DNA from 3 places in the Neobacillus sp. YIM B06451 genome. Region 1 is predicted to be linked to each of the others. Evidence: riboswitches for the same ligand, from Rfam matches in the RefSeq annotation. Region 1 holds a riboswitch; each other region holds the start of a gene.

What was found. A riboswitch is a leader RNA that binds a small molecule or an ion and turns the genes downstream of it on or off. The one in region 1 is predicted to bind lysine.
Region 2: linked by a shared signal. The riboswitch ahead of RB160_RS19505 (transporter substrate-binding domain-containing protein) and the one ahead of RB160_RS07245 (amino acid permease) in region 1 are both predicted to bind lysine.
Region 3: linked by a shared signal. The riboswitch ahead of RB160_RS13195 (aspartate kinase) and the one ahead of RB160_RS07245 (amino acid permease) in region 1 are both predicted to bind lysine.

The regions. Positions count from the first base shown of each region.
Region 1 is NZ_JAVFKJ010000002.1:526,161-528,432, reverse strand. Features, by position in the region: gene RB160_RS07250 (membrane-associated sensor domain-containing protein) at 1-697, shown strand, start outside; lysine riboswitch at 833-1,008, shown strand; gene RB160_RS07245 (amino acid permease) at 1,124-2,272, shown strand, end outside.
Region 2 is NZ_JAVFKJ010000015.1:13,164-15,435, reverse strand. Features, by position in the region: gene RB160_RS19510 (amino acid ABC transporter permease) at 1-289, opposite strand, end outside; gene RB160_RS19505 (transporter substrate-binding domain-containing protein) at 362-1,207, opposite strand; lysine riboswitch at 1,311-1,492, opposite strand; gene RB160_RS19500 (glycoside hydrolase family 32 protein) at 1,668-2,272, opposite strand, start outside.
Region 3 is NZ_JAVFKJ010000007.1:11,881-14,152, forward strand. Features, by position in the region: gene RB160_RS13195 (aspartate kinase) at 1-915, opposite strand, end outside; lysine riboswitch at 1,026-1,205, opposite strand; gene uvrC (excinuclease ABC subunit UvrC) at 1,275-2,272, opposite strand, start outside.

The DNA of each region.
Region 1 (2,272 bases):
TGTTATCGAAGGGCAAGGGACGACTCCTCTTAAAAATGGCCTTGAGTACTTCATCAGCTTCCTGCATTTTCTGTCACTCGTCGTCTGCCTGCACCATTATTATCTTGAAAAATGCACGACACACCTTAATCTCGCGCTCGCCTTTACACTACTGTTTCTGTCGGAGATGATCTTCACTGTTTACCAAAGCGTGTTCGACCTCGACAATTTTACTGGACACATCTTCAAAGTGCTCGGCTATTATTTCATCTTAAAAGGCGTTTTCCTTCTCCTGAAGAAAAAGGAACCGGTTCCGGAAGAAAATGCCGTTGTAAAGCTAGCCCCGGGGGCCGTCTTCTCTTTTACGAAAAAAGAAGGGCGATTAATGTTCACCTATATGGAGGGCGGCCTACTCCGCGAGAATGGGCTCAAGCCGTCCGCAATCACTGGCACCGACGTTGAAGACCTGCTGCCTCCAATGGAAGGCGATGCACTCGACTACTGCCACGAATGCTGGGAAACCGGCACCAAACAGACATTTTTGGCCAATTTTAACAAACGTCATTTTGCCATTTCCCTCGTGCCAATCGCAAAAGGCGGGAAGGTCGAAGAAATTACGGGAACAGCCGTCGATGTTTCCAATTTTGTCCATTACGGAGCCCGTGAAAGGCCGCAACCGGCTGTTGCTAGGAAAGGGAAAGCCTTGAAAACACTATAATTGACGGTCTTTTGGAAAATTGGCCACCCGGGCCGGGCGTTGCGTGGGACAGGTTGACAAACATCCTGCGAGGCTTTATCCTAGGTAAGGCTAAAAAACATCACATAATCCAATTATATAGATTCCTCATCAGCGAGATGAGGTAGAGGTCGCGGGTATTAGGAGTAATTCGGAAGAGGGGCAGGCACCCCGGGGAGGCCGGATGAAAGGAATAACCGCCGAAGCGCCGCAGGTCACTGACTGCGTCAGCTGGGACTGTATCCGAATAGGTGCAGGACTGCCATGGGAAACCATGGTGAACTATCCCGTTTTGTCTGATGCGGCACGAATACACTCCGTATCAGGGGTGTTTTTTTTGTGCCTATTTTTGGAGTATGGGTACGTTCCCCGCTTCTTTTTAGACAGTGAAGAGAGGAGACATGATAGATGAATAAACAAGGGAAACTTGGTTTATGGATATTGACGGCACTTGTCGTTGGAAATATGGTTGGATCAGGCATTTTCATGCTGCCGCGCTCGCTTTCTGAGGCGGCAAGCCCTGCAGGCGTGATGATGGCGTGGGGGTTGACCGGCTTTGGGGTTATGATGACGGTCCTTGTGTTCGGAAACCTTGCGATTCGCAAGCCGGAGCTAAAGGGCGGGCCGCAAATATATGCGAAGGAATTGTTCAGGCCCGGCACTCAGGCTTCAAGGCTGTCAGGCTTTATGGCGACTTGGGGCTATTGGGTTGGGAACCTTGCCGGGAATATTGCGATTATCACAACATTCGCGGGCTACCTGTCAACGTTCTTCCCGATTTTGACGAGCCAGGCGGAATGGTTTTCGATTGGCGGATTAACCGTGAAGGTCGGCAACGGATTGACGTTTATCGTCTGCACGGTGATGCTTTGGTCAACCCATGCCATCATTCTGCGCGGAATCGAGAACGCCGGAAAGCTGAATTTCGCCGCCACCGCTGCGAAGGTTATTGGTTTCGTTTTGTTCATTATTGTTGGTTTATTCGCATTCAGTAAAACAAACATCCTGCCGCTCACCGCTCCGCGGGTCGACGGTAGCGGCCAGACAATCGGTTTGCTTGGCCAGGTGAATTCAGCCGCCATGTCTACACTTTGGGCATTCATCGGCGTTGAATCCGCTGTTGTCTTTGCGTCAAGGGCGAAAAAACAAATCGATGTAAAACGGGCTTCCATCCTGGGTTTGCTCATCGCGCTCGCGCTTTACATCGGTATCTCCATCCTTGTCATGGGCATGCTCAGCCAGGGAGAACTCATTGCTTCCGACAAGCCGCTTATTGACGCGATTACCAAGGTGCTCGGACCGGCTGGTGGCCAGGCGCTCGCTGCAATCGGCTTGATCAGCCTCGTCGGCTCGACTCTTGGCTGGGTCATGCTGAGCGCGGAAATCCCGTTCCAGGCTGCAAAGCAAGGGCTTTTCCTGCCGTGGTTCCTAAAGGAAAACAAAAAAGGCATTCCGGTCCGTTCGATGATCATTACAAACGGACTTGGCCAGCTGTTCATTTTCTCGACGATTTCGAACTCCATTTCGAAGGCGTTCGGTTTCGTTATTTTCATTGCG
Region 2 (2,272 bases), on a different contig from region 1:
TAATATCAAATGCTAATGCGGAGCCGTAATAAATGACCATTGCCTGGACAATCATTGGCGTACCGCGGAAAAATTCAATATATGCCGATAAAAGAAAATTAACGATTGCCAATACAATCTTTTTCAGTCCCCGTTCAGGAACAGGAATCGTCCGGATGATGCCGGCAATCAAGCCGATAATTGCTCCGGCAATTGTCCCAACGAGCGCAATCCATAGCGTTGTGCCGGCTCCGCGCAGGAACATCTCCCAGTTTTCCGATACGATCTTTACAATCCATTCGATGCTCATGCTTCTCCTCCTCCATTTCATCATGAAACCGGCTGTATGCAAGACACAGCCGGTTTCCACCGAAATCTATCTCTATTCTGCCGCCGGCTGGTTCTTGATTGCTTCATCCATGATGCTTGTTTGGTCTTCTTCGGAAATGCCGCTCAGGATTTCATTGATTTTGTCCTTCAGGCCGCTTCCTTTTTTAAGTCCGACAGCAATCGCTGTGTCATCTTCGGATGTTTTGAAACCATCCTCGAATTCGACCATCGCAAAGTTTTCGTTCGCGGCTGAAGCACTCACAGCTTCAGGACGCTCAGAAACGTATCCATCTATGATGCCCGATTGAAGCGCGACCCTCATTGCCGGGAAGTTATCCATCGCTGTTGCTTTCTTTACGCCTTCAATTTGGTCAATGACGGAGTAATGGAATGTATTCAGCTGCGCAGTTACCTTCGCACCTTTGAAATCGTTAATTGATTTCGCTCCTTCATACTTGCTTCCTTTTTTTACAACCATTACAAGATTCGATTTATAGTAGTTGTCCGAAAAGTCGATTGTTTCTTTACGTTCTTCCGTTGGTGACATTCCTGCAATAATCGCGTCGATTTTGCCGGAAGTCAATGCCGGTACAAGGCCATCCCATTCTGTTTTGACAATAACGAGTTCTTTGCCGAGTCCATCGGCGATTCTCTTGGCGATTTCCACATCATAGCCGCCAGCATATTCAGATGATCCCGAAATTTTGACAGCACCATTTGAATCGTCTTTTTGCGACCAGTTAAAAGGAGCGTAGCCGGCCTCAAGCCCTACTTTGAAAGTATCCTTTTCTTCCTTGCCATTCGAACCCGATTTTGAACTGTCTGTACCTCCGCAACCGGCCAATACGAGGATTGCGGTAAGCAATAATGCCAGAAATAACGTTCCCTTCTTTTTCACCTTAAACTTCCCCCTTTATTTTATTATTTAATACACCAAAAAGCGGCCTGAGATAAACTCAGGCCGCAACATGTATAGTTTGCGCCCAAATCCTCTCTTACCCCAATGAGATAGCACAACTCAATAAACCGGGCAGTTCATTGAGACAGTCCTGCAATTATTCATTGCAGGCCCAGCAGGCAATACTGAGTATATGGCCCACTTCGGCGATATTTCCTTCTCCCTAGTCTCGATGCTTCTCAGGCTCCACTAAAGACTGTTAAATACCGCGCCTCTACCCCACTGTGAAAGTGAGGTGGTTCTATTAAATTATATACAAATTAGACTATAACATTCCGACAAATCTGTCAACCTAATTTCCGCCTAAAAGCCTATATACTGATTCCATTTGAGGATTCATTTGGATAATAATATAGCCTTAAATGGGAAGTCAATCGGGGCTATAACACCGTTCATAACTTTAAGATTTGTACCGTTGAATCTTCAGCTTGTCCAAATCCCACTTTACAAGGCTGAAGCTAGCCTTTCCATAAAAGGAAATTGTTTCGTCTTCCATGTTGGGGAAATAACGTGCTGTAAATACTTCTTCGCCTTCGTTCACGAAAATTTCCAATGAAGAATGATCCATGTAAATCCTTAGCTGGGTTAGGTCCGAGAGCGCGCATGTTCTTCTTTCCGGTTCGCCTGTTTTAAAATTTTTCCTTATGAGGCTAATCTCTCGTTTATCGGAATCGTAAAACAGTTCTGCTTCGCTTCTAAACCGGATACGGAACCCTCCGTTATTCACTTTGAGGCTATCCAACAGCAATTCCACTGATTTTCCCATGACCCCATTGAATTGAGTTGCCTTTCCGGCCAGTTCGACATTCTCGATTTCCACTCTATTTTTTCGCAGCAAAGAGAGCTCATAGATTGGCCGCTGATAAACCTTATCGCCGTGAAGGCTCAACTCCCTAGGGATGGTCAGTGCATGTACCCAGCGATTGATTAGAGTCGGGTGGGACGATTCATTCTCATCGGTGATCCCCATCCAGGCGTAAAGGATTGTTCTCCCCTTATCGTCAA
Region 3 (2,272 bases), on a different contig from region 1:
AAGGTTGGCCGTTCCGTCACCAGTAATATTTTGAATGATGATATCTACGTTAATGCCATTTTTGGCTAGCGAAGCAAAGATTGCTGGCAGGCCATTCAGCGATTCGGCCAGCCCCATTACCGAAACCCGTGTAATTTGATCTTCAAATGCGACTCCGCGAACAATTAAATTTTCTTCCATGGATACTTCCTCCTCAATCATTGTCCCTTCTTCTTTTACCATGCTAGACCGCACTACAAGCGGGATGCCGTAATTCTTTGCAAATTCGACCGCCCTTGGATGCAGGACACCGGCGCCAAGGTTGGCAAGCTCAAGCATCTCATCATAAGAAATCGAGAGTAGCTTTCTCGCGCTTTTCACAATCCTAGGGTCTGTCGTGAATACTCCGGTTACATCCGTATAAATATCACAGCGGCTTGCTTTAAGGGCCGCAGCAAGGGCCACGGCTGTCGTATCCGAACCGCCGCGTCCAAGTGTCGTAATTTCCCACTGGCCTGTAACTCCCTGGAAACCAGCGACGATCGCCACTTTTCCTTCCTCAAGAGCATTGAGCACCCGGTGCGGTTCGACATCCTTAATTCGGGCGTTGCCGTGAACATCTTCAGTCTTAACCCCGGCTTGCCAGCCTGTAAAAGAAACGGCCTCCTTGCCAAGAGCGTTCAGGGCCATTGCAAGGAGCGAGATGGTCACCTGCTCCCCTGTTGTAAGGAGCATATCCATTTCCCTTTTTGAAGGGGATGGGGTAATTTGCTTTGCGAGCCCCACAAGTTCATCCGTTGTTTTTCCCATCGCTGAAACGACGACCGTAACACTGTTGCCTTGTTCGCATTCTTCGATTACACGCCTTGCTACATTCATGATCCGTTCGGGCGTCCCAACCGAGGTGCCGCCGAATTTCTGTACAATAATCGCCACTGTTTCCCCTACTTTCCTTTGCTGGTTTCCTTTTTAGTTAGTATCTGCACAAATCAAAAGGGCAATGAGAGACATCTCATTGCCCGGATACGTGAATAATCTACGCATCTATGTGAGATAGCCCTCCAGGATTAGTAAACCCTGACAATCCTGCACTTATTCAATGCAGGACCAGCAAGCGTCCGGAATGGATCCATTCGCCGCTTCGGCGGTCTCCCCTTTCAAAATCCTTCATGGAATCCATTCTTCTCCGGATTTTTACTCTTGAAGCCCGCGCCTCTACCTTCACTTTAGAATTCAAAGTGATAGTATATGAAATTATCCATCATTATAGCACAGCGGTTTTTTATTCGCCAACCCTAAGAGTTCAATTTTTTCAAAAGTTCTTCGGCGATAGGCCCTGGTATGCCTATGCGTGTGATTTCCTCCGGGGTAGCTTCCTTCATTTTTTTCACCGACCCAAAATTTTTAAGAAGGAGCTTCTTACGCTTTTCACCAATCCCCGGAATTGAATCCAATATAGATTGGAAGGCGCTCTTCCCGCGAAGCTGCCTATGGAAGGTGATCGCAAACCTATGGACCTCATCCTGGATCCGCTGCAGCAGGTAAAATTCCTGGCTGTTGCGCGGCAATGGTACGATTTCCAGCGGATTTCCGTACAGAAGCTGGGATGTTTTGTGCTTTTCATCCTTTACGAGGCCGGCAAGTGGAATATCAAGCCCAAGTTCGTTCTCAAGCACGTCTCTTACTGCCTCGACATGTCCCTTCCCGCCATCGATGATAATCATGTCCGGAAGCGGAAGGCCTTCCTTCAAGGCGCGGGAGTATCTTCTTCTCGCCACTTCCCTCATCGATTCATAATCATCCGGGCCTTTAACCGATTTGATTTTGTATTTGCGGTATTCCTTTTTATATGGCTTTCCGTCCATGAACACAACCATCGCAGATACCGGGTCGGTTCCCTGGATGTTCGAGTTGTCGAACGCCTCGATCCGGTTCGGTGTATGGATGCCGAGCAGGGCCCCGAGATTGTCGACTGCCTTAATCGTTCTGTTTTCATCCCGTTCAATAAGTGAAAACTTTTCATTCAGGGCAATTTGTGCATTTTTTACGGCCAGCTTGACGAGGTCCTTTTTTGGTCCTCGCTGCGGCTGGAGCACCTTTACTTCCAGCAGCTGCTCCGCCATCTGGCAGTCCACGCTGTCCTGGATGAGCACTTCCCGCGGCTTGATGTGGTTTGCCTTCGAGTAAAACTGGCCAAGGAACGTCAGCATTTCTTCCTCCGGCTCGCCGTAAACCGGAAAAAGGGAAACATCTCGCTCAATGAGCTTTCCTTGCCGCACAAAAAACACTTGGA